4 regions of the Vreelandella sulfidaeris Esulfide1 genome follow, and region 1 is predicted to be linked to each of the others. Evidence: predicted binding sites of a transcription regulator. Region 1 holds the regulator's gene; each other region holds the start of a gene.
The links. The regulator FNR, encoded in region 1, switches genes on or off when oxygen is low (the NO sensors DNR and NnrR bind a similar motif). The targets are predictions, from matches to a motif close to TTGATNTANATCAA.
Positions count from the first base shown of each region.

Region 2: the regulator FNR is predicted to act here: its motif matches at 2,497-2,510, upstream of cyoA (ubiquinol oxidase subunit II).
Region 3: the regulator FNR is predicted to act here: its motif matches at 3,121-3,134, upstream of frdA (fumarate reductase (quinol) flavoprotein subunit).
Region 4: the regulator FNR is predicted to act here: its motif matches at 2,930-2,943, upstream of ACW44H_RS11845 (OmpW/AlkL family protein).

Region 1 is NZ_CM133364.1:3,312,188-3,316,791, forward strand. It holds gene ccoS (cbb3-type cytochrome oxidase assembly protein CcoS) at 1-118, shown strand, start outside; gene ACW44H_RS15455 (sulfite exporter TauE/SafE family protein) at 115-810, shown strand; gene hemN (oxygen-independent coproporphyrinogen III oxidase) at 899-2,338, shown strand; gene fnr (fumarate/nitrate reduction transcriptional regulator Fnr) at 2,423-3,169, shown strand; gene ttcA (tRNA 2-thiocytidine(32) synthetase TtcA) at 3,162-4,082, opposite strand; gene ACW44H_RS15475 (DNA polymerase III subunit epsilon) at 4,208-4,604, opposite strand, start outside.
Region 2 is NZ_CM133364.1:907,866-912,469, reverse strand. It holds gene cyoB (cytochrome o ubiquinol oxidase subunit I) at 1-1,207, opposite strand, end outside; gene cyoA (ubiquinol oxidase subunit II) at 1,211-2,254, opposite strand; gene ACW44H_RS04220 (DeoR/GlpR family DNA-binding transcription regulator) at 2,572-3,339, opposite strand; gene ACW44H_RS04215 (outer membrane protein OmpK) at 3,648-4,493, shown strand; gene ACW44H_RS04210 (NupC/NupG family nucleoside CNT transporter) at 4,530-4,604, shown strand, end outside.
Region 3 is NZ_CM133364.1:3,740,174-3,744,777, reverse strand. It holds gene menD (2-succinyl-5-enolpyruvyl-6-hydroxy-3-cyclohexene-1-carboxylic-acid synthase) at 1-758, shown strand, start outside; gene menH (2-succinyl-6-hydroxy-2,4-cyclohexadiene-1-carboxylate synthase) at 742-1,506, shown strand; gene ACW44H_RS17400 (anion permease) at 1,515-2,984, opposite strand; gene frdA (fumarate reductase (quinol) flavoprotein subunit) at 3,242-4,604, shown strand, end outside.
Region 4 is NZ_CM133364.1:2,525,956-2,530,559, forward strand. It holds gene putA (bifunctional proline dehydrogenase/L-glutamate gamma-semialdehyde dehydrogenase PutA) at 1-920, shown strand, start outside; gene putP (sodium/proline symporter PutP) at 1,271-2,761, shown strand; gene ACW44H_RS11845 (OmpW/AlkL family protein) at 3,032-3,658, shown strand; gene ACW44H_RS11850 (YqcC family protein) at 3,753-4,085, opposite strand; gene ACW44H_RS11855 (DUF3549 family protein) at 4,386-4,604, shown strand, end outside.

The sequences.
Region 1 (4,604 bases):
TGATGAGGATGAGAACGACCTCAGCCCCGAACAGCGTCGCCAGCGGCAGCAAGCCAAGAACAAGCCTGTTGCACCTTCAGATGCGCCCCCACCCGACGACCAAGAGCCCCGATTATGAACCCAACGGGCCTTGATCTGCCGCCGCTATTAGCGGCGTTTGTATTTGGCTTGATGGGCGGCGCTCACTGCATTGGCATGTGCGGCGGTATTATGAGCGCACTCACCTTCGCGGTGCCTCCCAGCATGCGTCATCCGGCACGGTTGGGCGGCCTGTTGCTCAGCTATAACGCCGGTCGTATCACTAGCTATATGAGCGCAGGTGCGCTGGTTGCGCTACTAGGCACGCTGTTTTCTCTTTCAGCTACCGCTAGGTTATTACTCCAGGTTTTTGCCGCGCTGATGCTCATCTTAATGGCGCTGTATATTGCCAACTGGTGGAAGGGGCTGCTCAAAATCGAAGCCGTTGGCCGCCGCCTATGGCGCTTTCTTGAGCCTATAGGGCGGCGCTTAATGCCCGTTGTGCACCTTCCCCAAGCCTTCGCGCTGGGTGCCGTGTGGGGCTGGCTGCCCTGCGGGCTGGTTTACTCCATGCTGGCCTGGAGTTTAGCGATTGCCGACCCATTGCAAGGGGCACTGCTAATGGGCGCCTTTGGGCTTGGTACATTGCCCGCGTTATTAGCGACTGGACTTGCTGCGCGCCAGTTAAGCCATCTCATACGTCACCCTGCAACACGCAGCGTAGCCGCGTTAACCATTATCACCTTTGCGCTTTGGCAGCTTTGGACCCTCACAACACATAATCTTCACTAACATGATATGGCTCAACGTTTAGTGCGTATCGGCGAGTTAGGCTGGCATTAAAGTTTTAACGCCACTTTTAACGCCGGAGCGACACTTCATGCCCGTTCATGCCTTTGCGGCTTCTTCTATGATCACTTCAACCAAGGCCAGGCCAGCCACCGGGCAGACAGGTTGGGATGAAGCTTTACTACGCCGCTACGATACCAGCGGCCCGCGCTACACCTCCTACCCCACGGCACTGTCGTTTCATAACCAATTTACCCCTAGTGATTTGACCCAGGCGCTAGAGCGCAGCAATACCAGCAAGCGTTCACTCTCGCTGTATGTGCACATCCCTTTCTGCCGAAAAATCTGCTTCTACTGCGCCTGTAATAAAATCGCCACCAAGAATACCGCTCTGGCTGAACCCTACTTAGCCCGACTCGACCGCGAAATGGTACTGACCGCCCGCCACTTAGATACCACAAGGCCGGTTGAGCAGTTACATTGGGGAGGCGGTACACCCACATTTCTCAGTTTGAATCAGATGGGCGATCTGATTGATCGTTTGGATGCGCGTTTTGGGCTTTCGTCATCTCCAAATCGCGATTACGCGATTGAAATAGATCCTCGCGAAGCGGATGTGTTCACGCTGCGCCATCTTGAGTCACTCGGCTTTAATCGCATCAGTCTGGGCGTGCAAGATTTAAACCCGCTGGTGCAGAAGGCCATTAACCGCATTCAGCCTAGAATACTCACCGAAACGCTGATGGATGAAGCGCATCGATTGGGTTTTAGGTCTTTGAATCTTGATTTGATTTATGGCCTGCCGTTTCAAACTGAAAAGAGCTTTGCTGACACCTTGCGCCAGGTAATTGAGCTGAACCCCGCACGGCTTTCTGTGTTTAATTACGCCCATATGCCTGATCGCTTCCCCCCTCAGCGGCGCATTAATGTCGATGACTTGCCAGGCGGCGAAGAGAAGCTGGCGATTCTTCGTACCACTATTGAAATGCTCACCGCGGCGGGTTATGTACATATAGGTATGGATCACTTTGCCCGTCCTGACGACAGCTTAGCCATTGCCCAGCGTGAAGGCTCGCTACAGCGCAACTTCCAGGGCTACTCCAGCCATGCTCAGTGTGACTTGATTGGCCTTGGCGTTTCGGCTATTTCTCGCATTGATGATATCTATGCGCAAAATCCTAGCGATCTGACACGCTACGAAGCGTCGCTGGATCAGGGGCAGCTTGCCACAGTGCGCGGCATACGCTTAAGTGATGACGACCTGATCCGGCGAGACGTGATTGAGCGGCTGATGTGCGATATGCGTATTGATTTGGCCACGGTTAGTCAACGCTGGAACATTGATGCTCCGCGCTACTTTGCGCCAGCACTTGAACATCTGCAAAGCGCCGAGCAAGATGGTCTGCTAACGCGAAGCGGCGATCAACTAAGCGCTACCCCCATTGGCCGACTGCTAATTCGCCATATAGCGATGGCGTTTGATGCTCACCTGCCGCAGCAAACGGGCCAAGGCTACTCAAAGATTGTTTAATAATCTTTAAGCAGGCATGCCAAAGCTATTATAATAAGTAAGGTTTTTCTAATCGATAAGCGGCACTCACTCAAGGAGCAACGCATGCTGGAATCCATGAGCCCCAGACGCTCGCTACTCCACGAAGCTCGCTGCCAAACCTGCAGCTTGAGTTCACTGTGCTTGCCGCTTGCCCTTGAACTGGACGACATGGGACAGTTCGATGCCATTATTCGCCGCCGTGCGCCGCTGAAAAAAGGCGCGCTACTGTTTCGCCAGGGAGATGCCTTTACCAGTGTTTACGCGGTACGTTCAGGCAGCCTGAAACAAGTCACATCAGAAGGGAACGGCAGCGAGCAACTGACCAATTTCTATCTACCTAGTGAATTGGTCGGGCTAGATGGGATTGATGAAGAGCAATATCCCGGGAGCGTAATCGCCCTGGAAACGACCACGGTTTGCGAAATCCCCTTTGATCGCCTGGATTTACTGTCAGAAGAGTTGCCCGAACTACGTGGCCAGCTGTATCGCAGCATGAGCAAAGAATTACGCGACGACCGGCGCATGATGCGCCTGTTATCACGTAAAACCGCTGACCAGCGGCTGGCAAGCTTTTTGATTACGCTTTCAGATCGTTTTCGTCGGCGGGGTTACTCGCCTTACAGCTTTCGCCTTTCAATGCCCAGAGCCGATATCGGCAACTACCTAGGGCTGGCGGTGGAAACGGTCAGCCGCATCTTAAGCCGCCTTCAGCAGCAGAATGTAGTGGCGGTTTCGGGGCGAGAGGTTAACATTCTGGACATGCAGCGTTTGATAACTCTCGCCGAAGAAGAGCAGCAAACGGTTAGCTGACGTTAAACGCCTGGATTCGCCCGGCCAGTAACTCTGCCTGCTTGGCCTCTAAACCTGCAAAATCGAACAGATTGCGGTCTGCCAGTTGGGAAGGCGCGATATTGGTGACGGCTTTAAACATGCTTTCCAGGCGGCCGGGGAATTTTTTATCCCATTCAGCGAGCATCTCTTTGACTACTTGGCGCTGCATATTAGGCTGGGAACCACAAAGATTGCAGGGAATAATCGGGAATTCCATCAACCGAGAAAACTCAGCAATATCCGCCTCTTTACAATAAGCCAAAGGCCGAATAACGATATTCTTGCCATCATCGGAGAGCAGCTTGGGCGGCATCGCTTTCAGGTTGCCCCCAAAGAACATATTGAGAAACAACGTTTCAAGAATATCTTCGCGGTGGTGACCAAGAGCAATTTTATTGGCGCCAATCTCTTCTGCAAAGCCATACAGCGAGCCGCGCCGCAGGCGTGAACAGAGCGCACAGGTGGTTTTGCCTTCTGGGGTTTTCTCCTTTACTACCGAGTAGGTATCACGTTCGACAATATGATATTCAACGCCCTGCTTATCCAGATAACTAGGCAGCACGTGCTCGGGAAATCCCGGCTGCTTTTGGTCTAAATTGACCGCCACCAGTGAAAAGTTGATCGGTGCATTGCGCTGCAAGTTGCGCAAAATCTCCAGCATCGTGTAGCTGTCTTTACCACCGGAGAGGCATACCATGACGCGATCGCCTTCATTGATCATTTGGTAATCAATAATCGCATTGCCCACTTCTCGGCGCAGGCGCTTTTGCAACTTGTTAAATTCACGCTTCTGCTTGGCGTCAGCCAGCTCAGGCTGGCCTTGCGCCGGAGCAGCGGGGGCGGCTGCTAAAGTGTCAAGGTGAGCAGGGTCAAAATGATTGAGAGATTGCATGGTATAGGCACTGCCGAGTGTGAAAGGCGCTAGAGCGGAAAAAGTAGGCGCTATTCTAACAACACTCAGCGCCCGACCCAACTTTCTGTCTCTAAGAGCCCTCTGTCTCTAAGTGCCCTCTGTCTCTAAGCGGCCTCAGCCATCGTGCGCTGCAGTCGCATATAGAGTAGTGCGCTGGCTGTCGCCTCGCCTAACACACTCTGCATCCCTAAGGCGGGAACTTTCCAGCACGTCAGCGCCTGAGCAAAGCTGCTGGGCGCGTCGATCTCTGGATGCAAGCGGCGCAGCCGGCGTTGATGCAGCTTGGCCACATCGATCTGGGCATTAGGCAGTGAAAAGCCCAACTGCTTACTCAGCAGCGCATTCAATGCGCTAATGCGCGGCTCTAATTTCCAGCCGATAATCGGTCGATTGCCAATGAATTCCACTAACGCGCTTAAGTTATCCCTGTTAGGTGGCATTACTTCCCCTGCTTGGCATAGCAAGTGGTGACGGCGCAGCGTTGCACTCTCGGGCTGCCTC
Region 2 (4,604 bases), 1.8 Mb from region 1:
CGGCCAACATGACACCGGTCATACCGCCCAGCGTAAAGGTGATAATAAAGCCCAGTGTCCAGAGTACCGGCGACGTTAGTTCCAAACTGCCGCGGAACATCGTGAACAGCCAGTTGAAGACTTTCACCCCGGTGGGAATGGCGATGATCATCGTCATAATGCCGAAGAAGGCATTAACGTTGGCGCCTGCGCCCATGGTGAAGAAGTGGTGCAGCCAGACGATAAACGACAGCAGCGTAATCGCAATCGTCGCCCATACCATGGTCATGTAACCAAACAGCCGCTTACGGGCAAAGGTCGAAATGACTTCCGAGAACACGCCGAAGGCGGGCAGAATCAGGATATAAACTTCCGGATGGCCCCATGCCCAGATGAGATTGACGTACATCATCATGTTGCCGCCAAAATCATTGGTGAAGAAGTGCATACCGAAATAGCGGTCCAGCGTTAGCAGCGCAATCGTTGCCGTCAGAATCGGGAACGAGGCGATGATCAACACGTTGGCGCACAGCGAGGTCCAGGTGAAGATCGGCATGCGGAACATGGTCATGCCTTTGGTGCGCATCTTCAGAATCGTCACGAAGAAGTTGATACCGGTGAGCGTCGTCCCTATCCCGGATATCTGTAATGCCCATATCCAGTAATCGACCCCCACCCCGGGACTGAACTCGATCCCCGATAAGGGCGCGTAAGCCAGCCAGCCGGTTTTGGCGAACTCCCCCACCACCAGCGAGATATTGACCAATATCGCGGCGACGGCAAACAGCCAGAAACTCAAGTTATTCAGGAAGGGAAAAGCGACGTCGCGGGCGCCAATTTGCAGCGGCACCACCAGGTTCATTAGGCCGATGACCATGGGCATGGCGACAAAGAAGATCATGATCACGCCGTGGGCGGTGAAGATCTGATCGTAGTGTTCGGGCGGTAAATAACCCGCGGCGCCCCCAGCGGCCATGGCCTGTTGGGTACGCATCATAATCGCATCGGAGAAGCCGCGTAGCAGCATCACCAGCGCAACGATAAAGTACATGATGCCGAGCTTTTTGTGGTCAACGGAGGTAAACCACTCGTTCCACAGCCAGCCCCACTTGCGGTAGTAGGTTAACGCGCCTAACAGCGCGATCCCCCCAATGGCCATAAAGGCCGCGACGACCATGATGATCGGTTCGTGATAGGGAATTGCCTCTAAAGTGAGTTTTCCAAACACAGCTTAACCCCCTGCTTCAACGCTAGTGGGATGGCTGCGCATGGCATGATCCTGACTAGCATGGTTGTTGGTGTGGTGACCGGATGCGGCCGCTTCTGGAGTGGCATGGGTGTTATCGCCATCGGCAGAATCAGCATGGTCGCTGCTCATTTGATGGTCGCCGTCCATTGGGTGATCGCCGTCCATCGTGTGCTCACCGCCGGTATGGAAGCTTTTCAGGATGCTTTCGTATAGCGATGGCGAAATCGCCGAGTAGTACTCAACCGGGTGCGACTCAGTGGGCTCAGCCAACGCTTCATAGCCCTCGGGGTAGGTCAGCGCTTCAGAGGCACCGCGTACGTTTTCAACCCAGTCATCAAACTCGCCAGGGGTGGTCACCTTGGCTTCAAAGGTCATGCCGGAGAAACCCGCACCACTGTAGTTGGTGGAGCGTCCAGGGTAGTTGCCGATTTCATCGGCAAGGAGATGCAGGTCGTTATCCATGCCTGCCATGGCGTAGATCTGGCTACCTAAGTGCGGAATGAAAAAGGCATTCATCACCGAGCCGGAGCTGACCCGAAAACGCACCGGGGTATCCACCGGGAAAGCCACTTCGTTCACGCTGGCGATGCCTTGTTCGGGGTAGATAAACAGCCATTTCCAATCCAGCGCGACTGCCTGAATTTCGATCGGCGCTACGTCGCTTTCCAGCGGCTTGTGCGGATCAAGGCTATGCGAGGTTTTCCAGGTCAACAGCGCAAGCACAGCGATAATTGCGCAAGGCACGATCCAGATCACGGCTTCAATCGCATTGGAGTGCGCCCAATCGGGAAGGTACTTAGCCCCGCTGTTACTACGCCGATAGCGCCAGCCAAACAGCAGCGTCATGGCAATAACAGGAATAACCACAATCAACATCAGGCCAAAGGAGGTCAGAATCAGCGTGCGCTGCTCAGCGCCAACTTGGCCTTTGGGGTCTAACAGAGCTGAACTACAGCCTGCTAGTAACAGACACAACGCAAGGAGCACTAGCGTGCCTCGCCTGCGCCATAGTGAGCGTCGTTGCATGGTGTGATCTCGTCTAAGGTTTAAAACCGGTTTCAAAACCAACGGGTTCAATAAAACACTAGCCAGCTAAATAGCAAGCTAACTATCACCCCATACTCTTCCCAAAACATGCTCATAGAGCATACGCTCAGGAACATGCGTAGTGCACTGAGCGCCATTGCTCCGGGAAAAATATGCGCCGCCAAGTGGGAATTGGCGTCGGGTCTCGCTTGCTAGATCAGCTAAGACTAAAGTATTTTCTCTTGATCGAGATCATCTAAGAAGTGGCGCATTGCCGCACCCTAGGTATTGACAGGGGTAGACAACCGGCAAAACGCTTACGCCACTGTCACCGCAGGCACACTTCGACCGTGCCCCTCCAACAGCTGCGGTGCGCCCTGATCATCGGTGACTACCACATCAAAATCGTCCAGCGAAGCGAAATAGGCCGGCCGGATCACACCAAATTTGCTGGCATCGACTACCAACAAGCGCTGCATCGCCGTGGCAATCGCAGCTTGTTTAGGTGCTACTTCGTGGAAGTGGAAGCAGCTTACTCCGCGCTCAAGGTCCACTCCCGCCGCTGAAATCAGCGCTTTATTGATACCTAACCGTTCGATAGCGGCGGTCATGTTATCGCTGCCAAACGACTGTGAGGCAGCATAAAAAAGCCCGCCCAATAGCACTAAGCGTACGTTAGGCAGTACTGCGACAGCATTAGCAACGTTGAGCGCATAGGTGACCACCGTGAGTTCTTGGAAATGACTGAGCTGACTCAACAAGGGAATGAGCGTCGAACCACAGTCAATAAACAGCGTATCGCCCTCTTCGATAAACGCGAGTGCACGCTGGCATAACCGATACTTCGCCTGATAGTGGCTGGCCTGCTGTTCGGTTAAATCGTAAATCGGCGTTACACCCGGATAGCTCGCCATGACTAAGCGACCACCCAACAGGCTAATGGCTGTCGCCTGGGTGGTGAGGTCGCGGCGAATGGTCATTTCTGAGACATCGCATAGCTCTGCGGCATCACGCAGATGAAGAGTGCCGCCACTGGCAAGCGCTTCCTGAAGTTTGGCAAGGCGCAGCGCGCTACGGCCATTCATGGTGGGCATCCTCTTGTAATACCTCGTGTTGTGATGAGCGCAATATGACCATTCAGTTGCTTCAATTTTTATTTCTATGCTGAGCGAGCAGCGTCGAGATTTCCACTGTGGCGACGCCTACTAGCGCAAATATTGATGCTTACGATAGACATATGACATTTAAATAGCGTTGATGTGACAATGCTTGCAAATCAACGTTAGAAAAATAACACTAAATGTTATAATTTTAACATTAACGCCAGCCCGCACGACTCTAACCTCGGATAGCCACTCGCAAATGGCTACGCGATAACCCTGTTGAGGCTCACATGACTGCTCGAAAACACACTCGCTCTTCATCGCTTGCCACCCTTAGTGCTGGCGCTTTACTGGCAAGTACCGCCCTCGTCACTCCAGCATTTGCAGATGACGCTCAGCCTCACCCTCTTGACCGGTTATGGTCGTTTGCCAATGTCTCGGTCAACTATCTTGATTGGTCGAACGGCACCGAAGCACGCACTGCTACCAACGCGGCGAAAAGCGACTTTATGTTTCTCGAAATTGAAGGCGGCGCGGGCTTTAGCTGGGGTGAGTTTTACGGCTTCTTTGATTTCGAGAACCCAACCAACGATCAATTCGATGAATCGAGCGGCGGTCAAGACAACTTCCGTACTGCGGGTAAAGTAACCTCGCACATCTATCTGGGTGACAGCCCGCTGTCGATCTATGCGCACCTTTATGACTTCCGGGATTACGGTTTTGAAAGCCGCGAACAGGATCAAATTTTAGGCCTGGGTTACCGCACTACCTTTGATAACGGTTTATGGTTCAAGCCGTTCATTGGCGCCGCGCGGGTGCAAAGTGACAGCTATACCGGAATGAATGGCTTTATGGCTGGCTGGGTAGCGGGTTATGATTTTGCCGCGCTCGACCAGAACTTCAGCGTGACTAACTGGCATGAGCAGACCTTTGGTCGCGATGACGAGTATCTGGAACAGAACTACGTGGGCGACAAAGCTGGCAGTGTGGGCACCAATGGTGCGCTAAGCCTATGGTGGCACCCAAGCGATTTGATCACCACCGGCATTCAGTACCGCTATTCTGAAAACAAGTTGGGCACCCCCAACGATTATCAGAATGCGATGATCTACTCCGTCAAGCTCAACTTACTATAAAAGCGGTTAACCCCCGCAGACTCGAAGGATCCCCACATGACACTCCTTATGAGCTTGGTGGGTATGGTCACCCTAGTGGCCATCGCCCTGATCTTCTCTTACGACCGTAAG
Region 3 (4,604 bases), 430 kb from region 1:
CGCTGCCCCAGCGGTTGGACCCTGATTACTGTGTTAAGCGCCGTTTGATATGCTCGCCTGCCGACTTTATCGCTGATTTACCGGCGATTCCCGAGCAACCTACTTGGCATCAATTGGCTAGCCTCCAGCGCCGCACCAGTCAGCTTATCGAGGAGTTCTGTACAGCATTGTCAGAGTTGGGCGTCTGCCACCAGCTAGCGCAGCTAGCTAGAGGGCAACTTTTTATAGGCAACAGCCTGCCAGCACGGCTTATGAATATGCTGGGTACGCATCGCCAAATAACGCTGCGGGTATTTGCCAATCGCGGCGCTTCCGGTATCGATGGATTGATTGCCACTGGCTATGGCATTAGCTGCACTCGCCAAGAGCCCACTACTATTTTGCTGGGAGATACCAGCGCGTTACATGACCTCAATAGCCTGGCGTTGCTGAAACAAGCCACCCAGCCACTGGTGGTGGTTATCCTCAATAACGATGGCGGCAGTATTTTCCATATGCTGCCAGTGCCTAAAGAGGGTGATCTGCTGGAGCGCTATTATCGACAGCCTCACGGCTTGAGCTTCGAGCATGCGGCGCAGATGTTTGGGCTTGGCTACGTTGCGCCAGCGTCACTGGACGCCTTTGCGACAGCCTATAGCCAAGCTCTAACGGTGGGCGTTACGTTGATCGAGGTTAACGTACCCCATCAGCAGGTCGCCGATGATCTGACAGCGCTAGGAGCCGCACTTCGGGAGGAAGAGGGTGAGCGACGAATTTAAGCAAAAGGGATCCAAGCCAACCCTGGTCATGCTGCACGGCCTGCTGGGCGATCGCCACGATTGGGCGGGGGTGAGTGATGGCTTGGAAGGCGTTGATTGCTTAGCGTTGGACTTGCCTGGGCATGGCGAAAATCACCGCGTCCAGACAGCCTCTTTTGAGGCGTTTCACTATTGGCTTACTGACACATTGGTGGCTCACGGTATTCGCCGCTACTGCCTGCTGGGCTACTCCCTGGGCGGGCGCTTGGCGCTTTACCATGCTAGCCGTCAGCCATTAGGTCTTGCCGCCCTCTGGTTGGAAAGCGCTCATCCAGGGCTAGCTGCCAGCGAGCGACCCGCCCGGATTGCCCACGATGAACGCTGGGCAACACGTTTCGAGCAGGAACCAATGGAGGGGGTACTGACTGACTGGTACCAACAACCGGTGTTTTCCGACCTAACCGAGGCCCAGCGTCGTCGGCAGGTTCAACGCCGTCTTGCTAATCATGGGGCAGCTGTCGCGAATATGCTGCGTGCAACGTCACTCGGCAAGCAGCCATCGCAATGGGCGTGGCTGGCAAATACGTCGCTACCGGTCAGCTATTTTTCGGGTCTGCGGGATGCCAAGTTCCACACGCTGGCTTCTCGTCTAAAAACGATGGCCCCCCGCCTGCACCAGATCACGCTAGACGGGGGGCACAACCTTCATGCTGAACAGCCTGGTGAAATCTCACAACAGATCAACGCTTGGTATCAAACGTTTGGCTAAACCAGTGGTCAGCTAATCACCATTAACCAGGGTAGGCCGATCACCAGCCAAGCCACTAGAAATAGCAACCCGAAGATTGCTCCTAGCCGCCAGAAGAGTGTGCTGGGTAGATAGCCACTGCCGTAGTAGACGGGGCTTGGGCCCGTGCCGTAGGGGGTGAGAATGCCCATAAAGCCCAGCGTGGGAAGTAGCAGCAGAACAAACATCTGCATATCCAACCCGGCAATCCCCGATGCCGCTGCCAGAATCACCGGCAGCAGGGCGGTAACGTGCGCTGTCACGCTGGCGAAGAAATAGTGCAGTAGATAGAAGATGGCCACCAGTGCCACCATGGCCATCAGCGGGTCGAAGTGGCTGATCTGCCCGCCGACCACATTGCCAAACCAATTAACGAAACCCACTAGGCTCAGCCCACCTGCGAGTGCTACCAAGGTGGCAAACCATACAAAGGTATTCCAGGCGGCATGGTTATCGAGAATATCCTTCCAACTCACGATGCCCACTAACAGCATCCCGCAGATGACCAATAAACCCACCAGTGACCCAGAGATAACACTGCCCGCAAAAATCCATAGCAATAGGGCAGTGACCACCATCATGACCAGTATTATTTCATTACGGGTCAGTGCTCCCAGCTTGGTTAACTCCTTTCCAGCCCAATCGGAAATTTCATTACCCGCTTTCACCTCGGGGGCGCATAACCAATAACTCAGTAGCGGCACCAGTAAAAGCAGCAGAATGCCCACCGGCACGACGGCCATGAACCACTGCCCCCAGTTGATACGAATACCGGTGGTGCTTTCAGTTAGTGCGATAGCCAATAGGTTGGGTGCCAGCGCGGTTAAAAATAGTGAGCTTGTCACACAGGTAGATGCGAGCGCTGTCCACATAAGAAAACTGCCCATGCGCTTCATGCTGGGATCATTAGGGTGGGAGTCGTAAAGCGGTGGCAGGTTACGAATTACCGGGTAGATGGTACCCGCACTACGCGCCGTATTAGAGGGCGTAAAGGGCGCCAGAATGCCATCGGCAATCATTACCGCGTAGCCCAGGGTTAAGGTGCGTTTACCCATTGCCTTGACCAGCCAGAGTGATATTCGCCTGCCCAAGCCGGTCTTTTCATAGCCCAGGGCAAACATAAAGGCGCCAAAAATTAGCCAGACGGTGGAGTTGGTAAAGCCCGACACGGCCCATGAGAATGCTTGGTTGGCGGCATTAAAGCCGTCAGTTGCCAGTTGCTCCGGAGAGAACAGCACCCACCGCGAAAGCAGTGCCACCAGCGTAACGCCGACCAGCCCCACCACCGCACCGGGCAAGGGTTCGAGAATCAAGCCAACGACACAGCCGAGAAAAATGGCGAAGAAGTACCACGCATGGGGCGCAAGCCCCGGTGGAGTGGGGATCAGCGCGACAATAATAGCGACTGCTAACGGCGCTAGCAGTTTCCATCGCGGTGAGGGTTGGGCATTGGTAGTCATGCGGCACCTCTCTTCAGTGTTTAGCGTATTTACTTTTGTCGCTTGGTGGGCAGCTATCTGCCTGGCAGTAATTGCCCTGAAGAGTAAGCGGTGTGGCATTAAGGTAAAAGCAACGATAACTTAATTTTCGCCTTCCTTGACGTACGTCAATACTCCTTTCGAGTAATAATCGCGGCCTGCTAGGGGTATGGTAATTTGAAAAGAAGAAGGCGCCGCAGCGTATCGCCATTACGACCTGACTAACGGAAGGAAGCGTCATGCAACAGCGAGATTTCGATATCGTTATTGTGGGTGGAGGAGGGGCAGGCCTACGCGCTGCCATTGGCGCGGCCGAGCAGGCTAAGGAGCAAGGTACTCCCCAGCGTATTGCACTGCTCTCCAAGGTATACCCCATGCGCTCTCATACCGTGGCCGCCGCCGCCGTCACCAGTGCCGAGGATTCCCATCAGGCCCACTTTGACGACACTGTGTCAGGCGGGGATTGGTTGGTTGAACAAGGCGTCGTTGATTACTTTGTCCACCACGCTTATCAAGAGCTGGTACAGATGGAGCGCTGGGGTTGCCCCTGGAGCCGTAAAGACGATGGCCAAGTGCAGGTGCGCCGCTTTGGCGGTATGAAAACCGCCCGCACTTGGTTCGCGGCCGATAAAACCGGCTTCCATATGCTGCATACGCTGTTTCAAACTTCGCTGAAATACCCTGAGATCGAGCGTTTTGATGAGTACTTCGTAGTCGACTTGGCCGTTCATGAAGGGGCTGTCATCGGCGTGATAGCCCTGCAAATCGCCACCGGTGAATTGACCTTGCTGCGCGCTAAAGCGGTGATTCTTGCTACCGGCGGCGCAGGGCGCCTGTTCCGCTTCAATACCAACGCGGGTATTGTCACCGGCGACGGCATGGCGATGGCCTACCGTCACGGCGTGGCACTGCGGGATATGGAATTTGTGCAATACCACCCCACAGGCCTGCCTGGTTCCGGTATTTTGATTACCGAAGCGTGCCGGGGCGAAGGGGGCATTTTGCTCAATAAAGATGGCTATCGCTATCTGCAGGATTATGGCCTAGGCCCGGAAACACCATTGGGTAAGCCGGAAAACAAGTACATGGAGCTGGGGCCTCGGGACAAACTTTCCCAGGCCTTTTGGCAGGAACAGCAGGCGGGCCGCACCGGCAAGTTTGGCGACAGCGACGTGGTCTATCTCGACCTGCGTCACCTGGGTGAGAAATATATCTTAGAGCGTTTGCCGTTTATCTGCGAGCTGGCCAAAGCCTATATCAACGTTGATCCGGTGAAAGAGCCGATTCCCATTCGCCCAGCGGTTCACTACACCATGGGCGGGATCGAAACCGACCCTCAGTGCGAAACCTCGATTGCCGGGCTATACGCCGCTGGGGAGTGCGCCTCCGTCGGTTTACATGGGGCCAACCGGCTGGGTTCCAACTCGCTTACCGAGCTACTGGTCTTTGGCCGCTTGGCCGGCGAGCAAGCAAGTCAACGTGCAGCGCAAACCGAGTGGGCCGATATGCACTTGCTGGAAGCCCAGGGTGATCGTCAGCAAGCCAAACTACTGCGACTCTGTGACGGAACCGGCAGTGGGGAGAACTGGGTAGAACTCAAGC
Region 4 (4,604 bases), 790 kb from region 1:
TGCCACGTGATGTCGTACAGCTACTACCCGGTGATGGTCCCACAGTGGGTAGCGTGTTGACCTCCGACCCGCGGATCACCGGCGTTGTATTCACTGGTGGTACCGATACCGCGCAAATTATTAACCGCGCATTGGCAGCACGTGAAAATGCACCGCTGGCTACGCTGATTGCAGAAACCGGCGGGATGAACGCCATGATTGTCGACTCTACTGCCCTGCCCGAACAGGTCGTGGTTGATGTTATTCAATCAGCGTTTCAGAGCGCCGGACAGCGCTGTTCGGCATTGCGTGTCCTTTACCTTCAAGATGACGTAGCCGACCGGGTGATCGAGATTCTTGAGGGCGCGATGGCTGAGCTACATATTGGTGATCCTCGTGATTTAGGTACCGATGTAGGCCCCGTCATCGACGAAGATGCCCGTAAAGGGTTACTAGCGCATATCGAAAAATTAAAAGCCGAAAACCGGCTAGTAGCGGAAACGCCGATGGCCGCTGAACATACCCAAGATGGCACTTTCGTGGCGCCTGTCGCCTTCACTATTGATAGCATCGATTCGCTCACCCGCGAGCAGTTCGGACCCATACTGCATATCGTGCGTTACAAAGCCAGCGAGCTTGATAAGGTTATTAATGACATTAACGGTCGCAACTATGGCCTGACGTTTGGCGTGCATAGCCGTAACGAATCGTTTGCCGCAGAAATAGCGCAGAAAATGCGCGTCGGTAATGTTTACATTAACCGTAATATCATCGGGGCAGTGGTGGGTGTTCAGCCATTCGGTGGCCAAGGGCTTTCTGGTACGGGGCCAAAAGCCGGCGGCCTTCACTATCTGCATCGTTTTGTGACTGAGAAAACGATTACTAACAACACCGCTGCCTTAGGCGGGAACGCGTCGCTGCTGGCGCTAGGTGATGAGTAAGTCGCTCATCAATATCATTAACCTGAACTCCTAAACAGGAAACCATCTTATGGTCGACAATAATATAGGGATTGCCTCCACATTCATGGCCTATCTAGGCCTTATGCAGGGCGAAGGGAACCGTTCGTATCAACGTACAAACCACCTCTCCGACAACATTTCTCATGGGCGCTCGCCGGGGCCAGTCACGTGAATAAAAAAATAGGTTAACAAAAAAGACGGTGTTGCTACCGATTTCCATTCGGTAAAGGCGCTGAACCTGTCGGCGCTAGGGTTGTACGAAAAGTCGGCGAACGCAGGCATTTTTTCGTACAGAGCCTAGTTCCGTTCTAACGAACTGGAGAACTTTCATGGCTACTGGTGTTTGGATTAGTTTATTTGGTTACTTTGCGCTCATGATCGCCATCGGCGTTTACGCCATGCGCAAATCTACGTCTTCCTCAGAAGATTATATGCTGGGTGGCCGGACCCTCAGCCCACAAGTGGCGGCCCTTTCGGCCGGTGCTTCGGATATGAGCGGCTGGTTGTTGCTTGGTTTACCCGGGGCGATGTTCGTCTCAGGCCTGGGCTCCGCCTGGATCGGTATCGGCCTGCTCGTAGGGGCACTCTTCAACTGGATTTTGGTTGCACCGCGTCTGCGTGAACAGACGATTCACTACGGCAATGCGATAACCATTCCAGCTTTCCTGGCGAACCGGTTCCCAACACGCGCGCTGTCCCTGCGCACGGTATCGGCCATCGTTATCGTTATCTTCTTCGCGGTGTATACAGCCTCAGGCTTAGTGGCAGGCGGCAAGCTGTTTGAAAACGCGTTTACAGGCGTTTATAACTTTGGCGATATGAGCAACTACGGCATGGGTGTCATGATCACTCTCGGCGTGGTGCTTATCTACACCGTTGTAGGTGGCTTCCTGGCCGTGAGCATGACGGATTTCGTACAGGGCTGCATCATGATGTTAGCGCTGGTGATCATGCCTGCGGTGGTACTGTTCGGCGAAGGCGGTGGTGGCTTCTCCCAAGCATCACAGACCCTAAATGAGGTCGATCCCACGCTGCTATCCTGGACGTCGGGGCTCACCTTTATCGGCTGGCTGTCTGCGGTTACCTGGGGGTTAGGCTATTTTGGGCAGCCACATATCATTGTGCGCTTCATGGCCATCCGGTCACAAAAGGATGTTCCGATTGCCCGTAACATTGGCATGGGCTGGATGCTTATTTCCCTTATTGGTGCCGTTTCTCTGGGTATATTTGGTCGGGCCTATGCCATCCGTAATGGGTTGGATGTCGAGGATCCGGAAACCATCTTTATTATCCTAGCGAATCTGTTATTCCATCCGCTGGTCACTGGCTTTCTCTATGCTGCCCTGCTTGCTGCGGTCATGAGTACTATTTCCAGTCAGTTGCTGGTGGCATCATCATCGCTGACAGAAGACATCTATCGCCTGTTCTTCCACAAGAATGCAACCGAGCAACAGAGTGTGGCCGTAGGCCGTGTCTGCGTCGTGCTTGTGGGTATTGTGGCCGCCATTATTGCCTCTGATGAAGACTCCCAGGTATTGGGCTTAGTCAGTAATGCTTGGGCAGGCTTTGGTGCTGCGTTTGGTCCGCTGATTATCTTGTCACTGATGTGGTCACGTACCAATGGCGCCGGCGCTATCGCAGGTATGGTGGTAGGTGCCGCTACCGTCATGATCTGGATTGCCTTGGGTTGGAACGGTGAATTCATGGGTGGCCCTGGCGTGTACGAAATCATTCCTGGCTTCATCGCTTCTATGATTGCCATCATAGCCGTCAGCAGTATGACTGCCGATGCTGGTGAGTATCAGCACATCACCCGCTAATCAATAAGTGGGTTATGAGGCCTTCCCGTGTCAGGTACACCGATCTTGGGAAGGTCCATGCATTACAGCTCTTCTGAGCTGTATGCGATCGGGCCACCTTCGGGTGGCCTTTTTCATGGCCTCAGATCATTCTGTTAACAGCGAATCTGGCGCGAAGACAGCCAACCCTTGCCCTAGATCAATAATCCGTTGTCCCCTCTTCATTAGACTCTTAAACATCATGAAGTGGCTCATCAGTAGCCGCTTAGCAACGCCACTAGGAGTCAACTCATGCGTAAAGCCGCCCTTTCCACCTTACTCGTTTCCAGTATTGCCACTGCGGCATTGATGACCAGCAGCCAAGCATTCGCCTACGGCGCTGGCGACTTTTTCACCCGCGTTGGCGTTGCCAAAGTCGCCCCCACCAGCGACAACGGTTCACTGGCCAACGGTGCGCTATCAGTGGATGTTCAGGATGAAACCAATTTCGCGTTCACCTTGGGCTATCGCTTCCACGATAAAGTCGGCGTGGAACTGCTGGCAGCCCTGCCATTTGAACACGACATCCATTTAAACGGCGATAACCTTGCTTCCACCAAGCACTTACCGCCTACTTTAACGCTGCAGTACTACCCGCTGGGTGGCACGCAAGCTCGCGTACAGCCCTATATCGGCGCCGGTATTAACTACACGCACTTCTCCGATGAAGAACTGGCGATTGGTGATTTAGACCTTGATGACTCTTGGGGCGCCGCAGGCCAAGTAGGTGTCGATCTTCTGATTGATGATCATTGGGCGTTAAACGCTGCAGCTTGGTACATCGACATCGATACCGATGTCAAAGTGGGCGGCACAGATGCTGGCACCGTTGAGATCGACCCAGTCGTTGTGATGGCGGGCCTCAGCTACCGCTTCTAAGCCGCCTGTAGAACCGTTATTACGTATGCCACCTTATAAAGCCTGCCTTGCGGCGGGCTTTGTGCTTTCAATGACATGCCTCTTTAACAACCGCTCAGTTTTCTGTGACTAACTGGTCCACTTTCTCAACGGCCCGAACAACAAGCAGTTGGTGATGGGCGGGTGTTTTTTCCTGCTGCAAATAGGCCGCTACGGCGGGAGCAACCTCGCACTTGGCCGGCATGGCAGCCCGTGCATCAATTAATGCGTTCAAGCGAGCAATAAACACAAAGCGTATCCATTGAGGCAGCGTCATCGTATCGATGCAAAACGGCTGCTGGCTAGCAAATGCATCTGCATCCGGTGTCGGCATGCGCCATAAATTGGCGGCTTTCATCGACGCCTCAAGCTCAAGTAGCGCTGTCTGCAGCGGCTGATAAGTATCCATAAACACCTTAAAAAATGAAAAATTCTGTTGCCTGGTTATTATCCCCATTCAGTGCACGGCTTGCCAATTGAGATCGCCTGAAAAAAGTTATCCATAGACTCACAGAAAACCTGCACGAGCCTGTGGATAAACTATGGAAAGGTTTCGCCAGCCTTGCTCCCATGCGGCTTGCGTCCAGTTGTTTAATTTTTAACCGCACTGTCATTAACGGCAGGCATTAGCGCAATGTTTATCAATCACTGCGGCTGACAGTGACACATCATCAAGGTAGAGTGCAGGCTTGCAACGCGGAAGGATGTCATGCAACCGATTCAAACCCTTGATGAGTTTTTTACCCGCAGCGGTGCCGAGATCTCTCTCTATCATATGGGCCGGCACGTCGTTACTTGCCCGCGGGCGTCACTTGCTGCCTTTGAACGTGGCGAGATGGCTTGGCCAGAGCCTTGGCAAGGTCAAGCTCGTTTAGCCATTCTGTTTCAACTGGGCGATATGCCTGAACCTGCCATTTGGTTTCTAGCC